Regions from separate parts of the Marichromatium sp. AB31 genome, predicted to be linked through region 2. Evidence: predicted binding sites of a transcription regulator. Region 2 holds the regulator's gene; each other region holds the start of a gene.

Region 1 (4,856 bases), on a different contig from region 2:
GGATGGCAGTGGTGCCAGCAAGCGCAGTTGCAGCGGGGCCGACCAGCTGGTGCCCGGGCCCGGGGGACGGACCCGGGCGAAGACCTCTCCCGGGGCGGGCGCTGGGGTGCGGTTCGGTGTGGCGAGCTCGAGCTCGAGCTTCAATCCAATGGTCAGCTCCAGGGCCTGTCGTACCGTGGCGCTGCCCTGCATCCGGCTGCTGCTCAGCAGCTGCAGCAATGGTTGACCTGGGATGGGTTCGCTCATGCGGGCCGTGATGCGGGGCTCGCGGGTCAGACCGCGACCTTGCGCGCCTCACGCTGATAGTGGAGGGTTGCGCGCATCAGCGCGCGCTCGGTGCCCTGATCGAGATTGACGATACGAAAACCGGCGGCGAAGCGCCCGGGCTCGGCCACGGGGCGGCTGTTGATCAGGACTGCCTCGCCGGTCAGCGGTGCGTTCAGGACCGGCAGCTGCATCCCCGAGTAGTGCAGCAGGGTGCCGGGCTCGACCCGTGCGATATCGCTCCAGTCGACCTCGAGACAGAAGCCCTTGGCCGAGAGGTCGAGCAGCCGGCCGTTGAGCGTATCACTGGAGTTGACGTGGTGCAGACGAACGTGACGGATCTCGCCAAAGGGCAGGGCGGCGCGGAAGATCTCGCGACGCTGCAGATAGTTGAGTGCCTCGGGGTAGGGGCAGGCGTAGAGCGCGATGCCGTCCTCCTCGAGGATGTCGGCCACCCGGGTCGAGAAGCGGATCGCGATCCCGCGCAGGTTGCCATAGACGCGGATCTCATGGGCCTGGCCGACCTGCTGATGTCCCTCCTCGGGGTGGAGTTCGTCGAGAAACAGTGTGCGCTGTTCACCATCGAGACGGATCAGCGAGGAGGCGAACAGCGGGCCGTCGGGATCGAGACGGACGTTGACCACCAGCAGCCGGTGATTCATGTCGCTGAGGATGGTCGAGATCCGTCCGGGGTTGGTGATCAACTCTTCTGCGGCCATGATGCTGCTCGGTCTGTGGTTGGCGGAGGGGCCGTCCGGCTCCGGCCAGGGCGAGGTCGGCCTGTCAGGCGCGGCTGATGGTGCGACTGTGCGGGGTGCCGTTGTTGGCCTGGCCGCGCGGGTCGTAGGTGGTGGCGTTGGGGTCCTCGCCGCGGAGGATGCGCAGCGACAGGGTGACGCGCTTGCGATCACGATTGATCAGTGTGGCATTGGTGCGGTTGAGTTGGTCGCAGCGCACCACGTAGCCCCGCAGCGCATCCCAGCGCGGGGTGAGGTCGCGTCGTGGATCAACGCGCTCGAGCAGCCGCTCCACGCCCTGAGCGTCGAAGGTGTAGCCGGTGTCCTCGACCCATTGCTTCATGCGTAACGTCTCTTCCTCGAGCTGGTCGGCGAGCTGCTGCTTGCCGGCGACGACGCGCTGCAACTCATCGGGATCGCGCAGCTCGATCGCCCGGGTCTCGTCGAGCAACGCCTGCTCCAGACGGGTCGCCAGGGCGATCGCCGTTTCGAGCGAGTGGGCGAAGGGACCGGTGTGCTCCATGGGCCAACCTCAAGTCAGACGGTGATTCAGGCCAGCAGTTGCTCGAACTCGATGACGCTGTCGGCGAGCTGCTGGTTGTCGATCGGATAGCGCCCCTCGGCGATGGCCTGCTTGATCTTCGCGACCTTGGCCTCGTCGATCGGCGGCTCGGTCGATTCGCCACGCGATGCGCTCATGCTCTTGGCCGCTGAGGTCAACGTGACCGTCTCCCCACCCTCGACGCCCGGACGTGCCTGGGCCTCGCCCTCGGGCGCCTTGGCGCCACCGCGCACGCCGTTGCCGGCGGAGTTGTTGCCTTCGGTGCGAAACGCGGTCGTGGTGAGGTTCTTGATGTCCATTGGCGTTGCTTCCGATCGACGTGGGCTCACAGCTGATAACGGCCGTCGACCAGGAAACTGTAGTCCATTGTCGTGTGCCCGTCGCAGCCCCACCATATGGCTACAATGGTACGTGGATATGCCCGGAGGGTTCCACATAGCCTTCGACGATCCGGCGCGAGGAGCGGTTGCGCACGCGGATGCGCTCTCCCGCCGCTCCATCCTCGAGCGCCTCGCCGGACATTCGGACCATCAGGCCGCCGTCTCCCGAGTAGATGGTGACGAGCTGTCCGCGCTCGACGAGCTTGCGCGGGGCGACGTGGGCGCTGGTGATGACTTGCCCCGGAGTGAGCGCGCGGCGCGCTTCCATGCCGATCACGGCGTTCGGGTCCCTGAAGTAACCACCGCTCAGGCTCGAGACCTCCTGGCGTTCACGCCGCAGGTCGGTTGCCTGGATACGCTGCTCGCGGGCGATCGGCCTGGCGACCACCACGACCTGGGTGTGGCGCTCGATACGGGCGGGGACGAAGATCGACCATTGCACCGGCTCGGAGCAGCGCAGGTTGACGGTGGTCGAGCCGCTGGTGCGGGCGCCGGGGGCGAGACTGGCGTTCGGCGTACGATCACACCGCGCCAGTCGCAGGCGGGCGTCGATCTGGCCGACCAGGACCTCGATCTCGTCCGTCCCCGTCGTTTGGGTGATCGCCGAGAGATAGGTGGCCACGGTATCGCGGAGTCGCTCGACCGACTCGATCTCGCCAGCCTGGGGGTGCTGCGCTGGCCACAACAGCAGGCTGAGGAGACCGGCGAGGGCGATCGCCAGGCTGATGGTGCGCCGTGTCGGGTTGTCGATAGAGGTGGATGGTTGCATGGGGATCACCGCTGAATGGATGCTGGCGGGGTGCCGACGCGCCGGGTCGGCTGTCCGATACGCCATGGCATGCAGAAATCGCGCCTGAGCGTAGCCCGGGGCAGGGTCGGTGGTGGCGTCTCGTTGGGTCATGATGCCCCGGAGAGACGAGTGGGAGAGGACGGCTGCGCCGAATTCGTTCATGAAGCCTGTCGGCTTAGGCTATCATGCTCAGGCATGATCACCCGGGCCGGCGGGCCTCGACTTGGAGGTGGTAGATGAGTCAGTTTATTGACGACGTCGATCAACGTACCCGCATGGTGGGGCAGAATCGCATGGAGCTGCTGCTGTTCCACCTCGGCAGCGACCAGACGTTCGGTATCAATGTGTTCAAGGTTCGCGAGGTGATCGCTCGCCCCAAGCTGCAGCAGTTGCCCGGGGCGAGCGCGATCGTGCGCGGCGTGGCGACGATCCGTGACCGCACGGTCTCGATCATCGATCTGGCGCAGGCCATCGGCTTCGTCGACCGGCCGGGGGATGATACCGATGCCAAGGTGATCGTCACCGAGTTCAACCGTTCGGTGCAGGGCTTCTGGGTCTCGGCGGTGGATCGTATCGTCAACGTCAACTGGGAGACGGTGAAGCCGCCGCCACGAGGGACCGAACAGGAAAGCTATCTGGTGGCGGTCACCGAGGTCGAGGGGCGGCTGGTGCAGATCATCGATGTCGAGCGGGTGTTCGCTGCCATCAATCAGCTCAAGGAAGATGTCTCGGAGACCACCCTGGAGCGGGCCGAGCACATCGATCATCACAAGTCGATCCTGGTGGTCGACGACTCGATGGTTGCGCGCAAGCAGATCGAGCGCGCCATTGGCGAGATCGGTTTCCAGGTCGAGACCCGCTCCGATGGTCGCGCCGCGCTCGACTTCCTCGAGGAGCTGGCCGAGACTGGCGCTGTCTCGGACACCATCGAGATGGTGATCTCCGACATCGAGATGCCGCGTATGGACGGCTATACCCTGACCCGCAAGATCCGCGACAATAGCAAGCTCAAGGATCTGCCGGTGGTGCTGCACTCCTCGCTGAGCGGGCAGTTCAACGCCGATATGGTCAAGCGCGCCGGGGCCGATGACTTCCTGCCGAAGTTCGATCCGGACGAGTTGGCCGCGATGGTGATGAAGCATGGTGGCCGACCCGCGGACGACTCCTGAGCGAGATGGCCCTTACAGTCTTCCTGATGCATAGAAAGTGTGAGTATTCCATTGAGTGATTCGATCAGCGTGGTCCTGCGCCAGTGCATGGCGGATGCGAACGGACGTTTGGCCAGAGGTCTGTCGTGATAGATCCGCAAGACTACGCAGAATTCTCGCGCTTTCTCTCCGAGTGCTGCGGCTTGGTGCTGGGTGAGAATCGTCAGTATCTCGTCTCCAGTCGGCTCTCGCGCCTGCTCGGTGAGTTCTCCTTCTCCAGTGTCGAGGAGCTGCTGCGCGCGCTGCGCCGCTCTGCGGACCCGACGCTCAAGTCGCGTGTGATCGACGCGATGACCACCAACGAGACCTCCTGGTTTCGTGATGTCTATCCGTTCGAGATCCTGCGCCACGTGGTCCTGCCCGAGCTGGCGGAAAAGAAACGCCCGATCCGCATCTGGTCGGCGGCCTGCTCGAGCGGTCAGGAGCCTTACAGCATCGCCATGGTGCTGGCCGAGTGGGAGCAGAGCTTTCCGCCGAAGAACATCCAGACCAGCGTGCTCGGCACCGATCTCTCCGATACCGTGCTCGCCGAGGCGCGTGGTGGTGTCTACGATGGGCTTGGGATCGTGCGCGGCCTGAGCAAGGAACGGCGCGACCGTTTCTTCGAGACCGTGCCCAACGGGCATCGCATCAAGCCCGATATCCAGCGTCGGGTCCGCTTCCAGAAGCTCAACCTGATGGAGTCCTATGCCGCGCTCGGCAAGTTCGAGATCGTCTTCTGTCGCAACGTGCTGATCTATTTCTCGGCCGAGACCAAGCGTCGGGTTTTTGACGGCATTGCCAAACAGATGGAGCCGGGTGGCTATCTCTTCGTCGGAGCCTCCGAATCGGTCGGCTCCTATACCAACGCCTTCGAGATGGTCCGCACGCCAAAGGGCGCCGTGCTCAGGCGTCGTTAGCGCCTCTCTACGACCC
Region 2 (4,856 bases):
ATGGTGATGTTGCGCGAGTCCGGCGTGACCCTCGCGGTGATCACCGGGCGCAGCTCGCGGGTGGTCACCATGCGGATGAAGGGATTGGGGGTGAACCACGTCTACCAGGGCCAGCGCGACAAGCTCGCCGCCTATCTCGAGCTACGCGAGCGACTGGGGATCGAGGACGCCGCCGTGGCCTATCTCGGCGACGACGTCATCGACCTGCCGGTGATGCGCCAGGTCGGGCTCGCCGCGGCGGTGGCCGATGCCCACCCGATGGTACGCGCCGAGGCGCACTGGCACACCACGGCGCACGGCGGGCGCGGCGCCGCGCGCGAGTTCTGCGAACTGATCATGGACGCTCAGGGGACGCTCGCGCGACTGGCCGGACAGCGTCCATGAGCACCCGCGCGCACTGGCCGCTGCGCTACTACCTGCTCGCCGCCTTCTTCGCCTTCAGCGGGCTCGCGGGCTGGTGGCAGGTCCAGCGCATCGACCAGCCGCAGGGACCGGCCACCGTACGCCCCCGCGTCCCCGACTACGTGGTCCACGCGTTCACCGCGCTCGAGACCGACACCAGCGGCGCACCGAGCCGACGCCTGAGCGCGACCGAGTTGCGTCAGTTCGTCGCCGAGGACCTCTCCGAGCTCGACCGCCCACACATGCAGCTGTTCCAGTCCGACGGACCGCCGTGGCGCGCGCGCGCCGAGCACGGGCTGGTGCTCGACGGCGGCGCGGAGGTGCGGCTGACCGGCGACGTCCATCTCGAGCGCGACGCCACCGCCGAGGCCCCGCCCGCGCACATCGAGACCGAGCAGCTCAACGTCTGGCACCAGCGCGCCTATGCCCGTACCGACCTGCCGGTGCGGGTGGCCAGCGGCGAGGACTGGCTGAGCGCCACCGGCATGCAGCTGTGGTACGACGAGCCGGCGCGCGCCACCTTCCACGGTCGCACCCGGATGCTGCTCGCCCCGACCCAGGAGACCCAACCATGAGCCCTCCACTGCGCCTGCTGGCACTGTTGCTGTTGTTCGGCTGGAACCCGGCCAACGCGCTCGACGACGACCCCCAGCAACCGATGTACATCGAGGCCGACGACGTCGAGGTACGCGAGGCCGAGGGCACCAGCATCTATGTCGGCAACGTCGAGGTCACCCAGGGCAGCATGCGCCTGCACGCCGACCACATGACCGTCTATCACCGCGAGGACCGCCGCCCGCGCCAGATCATCGCCATCGGCACCCCGGCGCGCTTCCGTCAACTGCTCGAGGACGACCAGGGCGAGGTCCGCGCCTTCGCCAGGCGCATGGAGTTCGACACCGACCGCGACGAGCTGGTGCTGATCGACGAGGCGGTACTGATCCAGGGCGAGGACCGCGTCGCCAGCGAGCGCATCGTCTACGACCGTGCCCGCGAACACTTCCGTGCCGGCGGCAGCGGTCGGGTGCGGATCACCATCACCCCCGAGGAGGAGTCATGACAGGGGTCGACGGATGAGCGTACTGCGCGCCGAACAGCTCAAGAAACGTTATCGCAGCCGCGAGGTCCTGCGGGGAGTGAGCGTCGAGGTCGAGGCCGGCGAGGTGGTCGGGCTGCTCGGCCCCAACGGCGCGGGCAAGACCACCTGCTTCTATCTCATCGTCGGGCTGATCCCGGCCGACCAGGGGCGCATCACCCTCGACGAGCACGATGTCACCCTGATGCCAATGCATGCGCGCGCGCGCGCCGGACTGAGCTATCTGGCGCAGGAGCCCTCGGTGTTTCGCAAGCTCAGCGCGCGCGACAACATCCTCGCGATCCTCGAGACCCGCGGCGACCTCGACCGCGAGCAGCGCGAGCAGCGTTGCGAGCAGCTGCTCGAGGAGCTCGGCATCGCCCATATCGGCGAGTCGCTGGCACTCAGCCTCTCCGGTGGCGAGCGCCGTCGTCTCGAGATCGCCCGCGCGCTGGCCGTCGACCCCAAGGTGATGCTGCTCGACGAGCCCTTCGCCGGCGTCGACCCGATCGCCGTGGGCGACATCAAGGCGATCGTCTCGCACCTGCGCGAGCGCGGCATCGGCGTGTTGATCACCGATCACAACGTGCGCGAGACGCTCGACATCTGCGATCGCGGCTACATCATCAGTAATGGCGAGGTGATCGCCGCCGGCCGCCCCGACGAGCTACTCGCCAACCAGCAGGTACGCGACGTCTATCTCGGCGCCGACTTCGCCATGTAGCATGTAGGCGGCAGCATCCGCGCCCCGCTGCTACATATTGGGAGTAAGATGAAGACCATCGCGCCCCGGCAGGGGGCGCGCTTGACGTGACTCAGGCACCTTTGTTGCCACCCGACCTATAATCGTCATAGGACGGTCATCGACCCGGCATAGAGACAGACGCAAGACGCATCGGCGATCCATGAAGCAAACCATCCAGCTTCGCCTCGGCCAACACCTGACGATGACGCCCCAGCTGCAGCAGGCGATTCGCCTCCTGCAGCTGTCGACGCTCGAGCTGCAGAAGGAGATCCAGGAGGCGCTGGACTCCAACCTGATGCTCGAGGAGGCCGAGGAGGCCGACCGCTTCGCCGCCAACGGTGAGGACAGCGGCAATGGCGCACACGAGTCCCCGCCCAGCGATGAGCAGGGCAGCGCCGAGCGTGAGCTCCAGGGCGAGACCAACGAGATCCCCGATGAGCTCCCGGTCGACACCCAGTGGGCCGATGTCTACGACGGCTATCTACCGCCGAGCACCCAGGGCAGCGCCGAGAACGCCGATTTCGACCCCTTCCTCCACCAGAGCCGCCCTCAGACCCTGCACGATCACCTCCTCTGGCAGCTCAACCTGATCCGGCTGAGCGAGCGCGACGAGATGATCGCCGAGGCGGTGATCGATGCCATCGACGCGCGCGGCTATCTTCGGGCCGATCTCGACGAGCTGCTGAGCACCATCGGCGACGATCAGATCAGCCTCGAGGAGATCGCCACCATGGTGCACCGGGTGCAGTCGTTCGATCCCCCGGGGGTCGGCGCCCGCGATCTCGCCGAGTGCCTGCAGATCCAGCTGCGGCAGCTCCCCGCCGAGACCCCGCAGCGCGACCTCGCGCTGGCGATCTGTCGCGACGGCTTCGAGCACCTGCCGCGCAAGGACATCGCCGCGCTGATGCGCCGCTTCAAGCAGACCGAGCCCGAGATTCGTGGTGCACTCACGCTGATCTGCCAGCTCAACCCGCACCCCGGCGACTTGATCGCGCAGGAGCCCCCGGAGTACGTTGTACCCGACATCTTCGTGCGCAGAGAGAATGGTCGCTGGTCGGTGGAACTCAACCCGGAATCCACACCTAAACTGAGGGTGAACGCAGACTACGCCCGGCTGATCCGGCGCGCCGACACCAGCAGCGACAGCGTCACCATGCGCAACCACCTGCAGGAGGCGCGCTGGTTCATCAAGAGCCTGGCGAGCCGCAACGACACCGTGCTGCGGGTGGGCGCCAAGATCGTGGAGATGCAGCAGGCGTTCTTCGAGCACGGCGAGGAGGCGATGCGGCCGATGGTGCTGCGCGACGTCGCCGAGGCGCTCGAGCTGCACGAGTCGACCGTCTCCCGGGTCACCACGCAGAAATACATGCATACGCCGAGGGGCACCCTGGAGTTCAAGTACTTCTTCTCGTCCCACGTCAGCACCACTTCTGGTGGGGAGTGTTCATCAACGGCGATCCGCGCGCTCATTCGTAAGCTGATCGCCGCCGAACCCGCCAGAAAACCCTTGAGCGACAGCAAGATCGCGGCCGAACTGGCCGATCGCGGCATCCAGGTCGCGCGTCGAACCGTCGCCAAGTACCGCGAGGCCATGGGTATTCCAGCCTCGAACGAGCGCAAACGCCTGGCATGAGCAGGCTGTTTGGAACCCCTGTAAGGAGTCCAATGATGCAAATCAATCTGACGGGTCATCACGTCGACATCACCGAGGCACTGCGCGACTACGTCGACAGCAAATTCGCACGCCTGGCGCGTCACTTCGACCACGTCACCAATGCCCACGTCATTCTCAGCGTTGAGAAGCTCGACCAGAAGGCCGAGGCGACGCTGCACATCAATGGTGGGAAGCTCTTCGCCGACTCCGTGCATGAAGATATGTATGCCGCGATCGACGGCCTGACCGACAAGCTCGATCGCCAGATCCTGCGCCACAAGGAGAAGAAGAACGACTATCGCAGCGCACCCGGCCCGAAGGCGGCCGACTCTGAAGCCGAGGCCGACGCCGAGGCCGATACCGAATAGCCCGGCAACGGCCTGATGGCCCATGCGTCGGCGGGGCGTCGGGACACCCGACACCCGCCGGACCGACGCACCGACACCTCGAACGGATCCGTGATCGCGCCGTTCGGGGTGTTTTGCATTGAGACCCTGAGATCCGAGCCGATATCGACACCTGCGGGCTCCGACGACTCGAAGGACACCCAGAATCCATGACCACGACCACGCGCCCCGATCACCCGCCGGTATGGACACCGGACACCGTCACCGCCCAGCGCCCCTGTCCCTGCGACCACCAGGAGCCTTGACCGATGTTCAGTCCAGACCTGATCAGCGAGGCCCGAGTCAGCTGCGGTGCCGAGATCGCCAGCAAGAAGCGGCTGCTCGAGACGCTCGCCGAGCTGCTGGCCAACGACCACCCCCGTCTCAACACCGAACTCGTCTTCGAGCGTCTGCTCGAGCGCGAGCGACTCGGCAGCACCGGACTCGGTCACGGTGTGGCGCTGCCGCACGCCCGCATCAAGGAGATCAACGAGGTGCTCGGAGCCTTCGTCAGCACCAGCACCGGGGTCGACTATGACGCGATCGACGGCGAGCCGGTCGATCTCGCCTTCGCCCTGCTGGTCCCGGAGAGCG
Region 3 (4,856 bases), on a different contig from region 2:
GGTCTACGACCGCCCCGACGGGCGCGACCTCACCACCAGCGGCACCATGGTGCTGCAGGAGCGCGGCCACGCCCCGCGCACCCGCGAGATGTTCATCTACCGTCGCGACCAGGGGGGCGGCGAGGTCTCCACCCTGATCCGCTTCACCGCGCCGGGCGACATCGCCGACACCGGGCTGCTGACCATCGACCATGCCGCCGGCGAGAGCGACCAGTGGGTCTATCTGCCCGCGCTCGGCAAGCCCAGACGCATCCCCGCCGCCCGCCAGGGCGGGCGCTTCGTCGGCTCGGACCTGTTCTACGAGGACCTGCGCGATCGCCGCGTCGCCCTCGACGAACACCGCTGGCTGCGCCAGGAGACCTACGAGGGGGTGCGCACCGAGGTGCTCGAGAGCACCCCGGTCGATCCGGGCAACTCGGTCTACGGCAAGCGGCTGAGCTGGATCCACCCCGAGGCGCTGGTGGCGCTGCGTATCGACTTCTTCCGTCCCGGCCAGAACCAGCCCTTCAAGCGCTTCACCGCCCGCCGACTCGAGCGCATCCAGGGCTACTGGACGGTGACCGACAGCCTCATGACCGATCTCGACAGCGGCCACCAGACGCGGATGACCAGCACCCTCACCCGCTATGACCGCGGACTCGACCCGGTGCTGTTCTCGCGCCGCGCGCTCGAGGACCCGGTATTCGAGTCCAGGTTCCGGCCATGAGCGCACGCGCCCTCGCACCGCTGCTGCTCGCGCTCGCCGCAGCCCCCATCCAGGCGCAGGAGGTGCTGATCATCGGCACGCCCGAGACGCCGGCAGCGGTGCTGCCCGAGCCGACGGCGCCGATCGAGCGACACACGTTGGAACTCGGCATCGACCGACTGTGGACCGAGTTCGGCGCCTTCACCGAGGGCGAGGCGCGCGCGGCCACCGGCGCCCACTTCACCGGGGTGGTCGCCGCCGCGTGGCGCCCGGCGCCGGCCTGGGAGCTGCGCGCGGCACTACGCCTCGATGGCGACGCCCAGTCCGGCGCCGACCGCTTGCGCGCGCTCGCGCTCGATTACGACGAGAGCTATCTGCGCTACCGCAACCCGCAGCGACGCGTCACCCTCGGCGCCCAGACCGTGCTCTGGGGGCGGGTCGACGAGATCCCGCCGACCGACCGGCTCTCGGTGCAGGACATCAGCCGCTTCGCCATCGATGAACTCGACGACCGCCGCCGCGCCGTGCCGCTGCTGCGCTGGGAGGAGTTCGGCACCGATCACAAGCTCGACCTGGTGGTGATCCCGGCATTCCGTCCCGCCGAGCTGCCCGACGACGACAGCGTCTGGTACCCGGTCGACCGTGACCAGGGGCGGCTGCTGGGGATCCGCTCCGATCCACTGCTCGCGGCCCTGGTGCGCGGCGCCAGCACGGGCGACGATCGCCCCGGCGGCGCCGGCGCCGGTCTGCGCTTCAGCCACAGCCTCAGCGGTCTCGACTACGCACTCACCGTGCAGCACACCCGTCACTCACTGCCCTACTACGAACTCGACCCGGCGGTGCGGCGTGCGCTGCTCGACGGCGCCGATGTCGCCAGCGCGCTCGCCGCCGGCGGCGAGCGCCCGACCTTCCTCGGGCGTCACCCCTACACCACCATCCTCGGCGGAGACCTCGGGGTGGTGGTCGGCGGCGCCACGCTGCGGCTCGAGGCCGCCTGGCTCAGCGATGTCCCGGTGACCACCCGCGACCTGCGTCTCGACACCGTCGCCGGGCTCGACTGGGTGGCCGGCATCGAGTTCTATCCGGGCGACGCCGACACCCGCATCAACCTGCAGCTGGCCGGGCGGCACCTGCTCGACGCGCCGCCGGTGATCGACTGGGTCGACACCCTGAGCCTCAACGGCCAGCTCGAGAGCGAGTGGGGCCAGGGTCGCTGGCGCGGTCGGCTGCGTTTCGCCGCCGGACTCAACCGCCACGACCTCTATCTCAACCCCGAGATCGCCTATATCGCCCGCGAGCCCCACGAGTTCTATCTCGGGGCGCACTACTTCGACGGCGAGGACGGCACCTTCGGCGACTTCTATGCCGACGACACCCTCATCGCCACCGGCTGGCGGGTGCGTTACTGACCCCCGAAACGCCCTGCACAGGAGTGTCGGCAGACTTTACAACCCGCCCCTCACATGCCTGCATAAACCCAAGCAAAATTCTCAAGTAATTGAAAAATAATAACAAAAAAACCTGGCCCAACATCTGCATACAACTCCAGTGAGGGCCGCGTGACTCCGGCAAAGGAAGCTGCCGACGACGCCCCGACAGCGCGCATACAGCTCAACCTCGCAGGAGTGAAACCATGAAGACCTTGACGATCTCGCTGGCCGCAGCGACCGCACTGACCGCCAATGTCGCCAGCGCCGGCCTGATGTATCTCAATCTCCCGGACAACAGCTACGACACCACCCGCTTCATCGGCGCGCCGGACGCGAACACCATGACCGGGACCTTCGACGAGTTCGGCTACAACCAGCTGCTCGCGACCTCGATCTACGACTTCACCGACGGCTCGGTGGCCGGGTCCTTCTTCGACACCAACGACCCCGCCACGCTCGCCAGCTACGGCATCCCGACCTCCGGGACCGCGCTCGACGGCGTCTCCACCGTCGATCTGGTCATGCCGAACTGCCCGCTCGGCCAGTGCGACATCGACGCCCTGAGCCCGCTGGTACCGCCGCTCGCGACCGACAACGAAGGCTTCCTGCAGACCTGGGACCTGCAGGTCGAGTACACCTTCTACGGTGACCTCGGCGCCGGCGGTCCGACCTATACCAGCGGCACCTTCGACGTCTATTTCAACGACCTCAACGACGACACCAATGACCGTCTGGTGCTGACCGGCGAGCTCACCGGCTCGGTGCTCAGCGGTGCCAACCTCGACCTGTTCTTCGACATCACCTTCGTCGTGGATGACTTCCTGTTCATCCAGGACGACAACGGCGTCTTCGTCGATGCCTTCGACAAGCTCAGCGCCGGCGGCACCCCGACGCTGAAACTCGACACCAACGTCGATCCGCCGATCCCGGCCCCCAGCGAGCTGCTGCTCGTCGCCGGCCCCAGCGGTCCGGCCGCCGTCCGCCAGGCCAAGCTCGACGGCTCAGTCACCGGCAGCATCCCCGAGCCGGCCACCCTCGGCCTGCTCGGCGCCGGTCTGCTCGGCATCGGCTTCGCCGGCAGCCGCCGCCGCAAGCACGCCTGATCCGCTGACCTCTCGTCAGCTCGCATGATCCGACGGCGGCCTCCGGGCCGCCGTCGGCGTTTGGGGAAGGGCCGCCAGCCGCCAGCCGCCAGCCGCCAGTGGGCGTCTATACTCGATGCCTGCGCCCAATGCCCCGCAACCGCAAAGCTGCCAGAGGCGCGAAGAACGCGACCCGTCTTCGGTGTCGGCCTGCCATCAGCTGCGCGACGACGAGACAAACCACCTCCCCTCACTGGTGGCTGATCGCTGGTCGCTGATGGCTGATCCCCCCTACATCCCGAGCAGCGCCAAGCCGCGCGGCAGCAACGGCAGCAGCAGCGCGGTGAGCACCGCCGAGAGTCCCATCGCCAGACCCGCCATCGCGCCCTCGCGATGACCGAGCTGGAAGGCCCGGGCGGTCCCGATGCCGTGCGCGGCGGTGCCCAGGGCCACCCCGATCACCGCCGGATCGCGGATCCCCAGACGGCGCAGCACCCCGACCCCGAACAGCGCCCCGACCAGGCCGGTGAGCACCACCAGGGCGGCGGTCAGCGCCGGGATGCCGCCGAGCTTCTCGGCGATCCCCATCGCCACCGGCGTGGTCACCGACTTGGGCGCGAGCGAGAGCAGCACCGCGCGATCCGCGCCGAGGGCCGCCGCCAGCCCCACCGCACTGACGACCGCCACCACCGCCCCGACCACCAGGGCAACCGTGATCGGCAGCGCCAGCACGTGTAGCTCGGCGCGCAGCCGATAGAGCGGGATGGCCAGCGCCACGGTCGCCGGACCGAGCAGGAAGTGGATGAACTGGGCACCGTCGAAGTACTGCGCATAAGGCGTGTCGGTGAGCACCAGCAGCCCGATCAGGGTCGCGATGCTCAGCACCACCGGATTGAGCAGCGCCAGCCCCCCGCACCAGGCCTGGAGCCTGCGCGCACCGAGCCACACCAGCAGGGTGAGGGTCAGCCAGAACAGCGGCCGCGCGGCGAGATAGACCCATAGCGTCTCGAGCGGCATCTCGGTCACGACCGCGCCCTCGCCGCCCGTACTCGGCGCACCACCCACAGCGTGCCCTGCATGGCCAGCGCCGTCGCCACCAGGGCGATCAGGGTACCGAACAACAGCGCCGCGCCCAGCGCCTGCCAGTGGGCATAGAGCAGCTCCCAGTGGACCATCACCCCGACTCCGGCGGGGATGAACAGCAGCGGCAGATGCGCGAGCAACCCGTCGGCGGTCTCGGCAACGCGCGCGGCGAGCCCGCCGCGCACCACCAGCAGCAGGAACAGCAACAGCATCCCCAGCACCGGCCCGGGAAGCGGCCACCCGAACAGCAGGACGAGACTCTCGCCCAGCAGCTGACAGGTCAGGATCAGGGTCAGGGCCTCAATCATCTCGATAAGGACTCGCGTTCATGGAAGGTTGAAAACGATCGGCATCACGCGAGTGGCGCGACGGAATGGTTGACGAAGCGGGCAAAGACAGAAAACACGGAATGTAAACGTCGAGATGATTGACACCCCTATTAAAACTGACCTCACGGCAAGCAAAGCCGAGTTCGAGACAAAATTCGCACACGTAAAGGCTGAAAATGTTGAGTAAGCCGCGATTCAGCGGCGCTGAGCGCCTTGTCAATCGGCCCAAAACAGAACACTAAAAGTT

The links. Region 2 encodes sigma-54, which starts transcription at its own class of promoters, with help from an activator protein. Its sites were predicted from a motif close to TGGCANGNTNCNTGCTT; they were not measured.
Region 1: the regulator sigma-54 is predicted to act here: its motif matches at 2,782-2,798, upstream of flgA (flagellar basal body P-ring formation chaperone FlgA).
Region 3: the regulator sigma-54 is predicted to act here: its motif matches at 2,208-2,224, upstream of EBL84_RS13170 (PEP-CTERM sorting domain-containing protein).

The regions. Positions count from the first base shown of each region.
Region 1 is NZ_RHFI01000012.1:55,993-60,848, reverse strand. Features, by position in the region: gene EBL84_RS10635 (flagellar brake protein) at 273-983, opposite strand; gene EBL84_RS10630 (flagella synthesis protein FlgN) at 1,048-1,524, opposite strand; gene flgM (flagellar biosynthesis anti-sigma factor FlgM) at 1,551-1,862, opposite strand; gene flgA (flagellar basal body P-ring formation chaperone FlgA) at 1,963-2,712, opposite strand; gene EBL84_RS10615 (chemotaxis protein CheV) at 2,970-3,902, shown strand; gene EBL84_RS10610 (protein-glutamate O-methyltransferase CheR) at 4,028-4,840, shown strand.
Region 2 is NZ_RHFI01000002.1:246,944-251,799, forward strand. Features, by position in the region: gene kdsC (3-deoxy-manno-octulosonate-8-phosphatase KdsC) at 1-384, shown strand, start outside; gene lptC (LPS export ABC transporter periplasmic protein LptC) at 381-977, shown strand; gene lptA (lipopolysaccharide transport periplasmic protein LptA) at 974-1,462, shown strand; gene lptB (LPS export ABC transporter ATP-binding protein) at 1,476-2,201, shown strand; gene EBL84_RS03460 (RNA polymerase factor sigma-54) at 2,383-3,855, shown strand; gene hpf (ribosome hibernation-promoting factor, HPF/YfiA family) at 3,891-4,244, shown strand; gene EBL84_RS03470 (PTS sugar transporter subunit IIA) at 4,532-4,856, shown strand, end outside.
Region 3 is NZ_RHFI01000020.1:14,869-19,724, forward strand. Features, by position in the region: gene EBL84_RS13160 (outer membrane lipoprotein-sorting protein) at 1-706, shown strand, start outside; gene EBL84_RS13165 (hypothetical protein) at 703-2,094, shown strand; gene EBL84_RS13170 (PEP-CTERM sorting domain-containing protein) at 2,319-3,218, shown strand; gene EBL84_RS13175 (LrgB family protein) at 3,489-4,214, opposite strand; gene EBL84_RS13180 (CidA/LrgA family protein) at 4,220-4,588, opposite strand.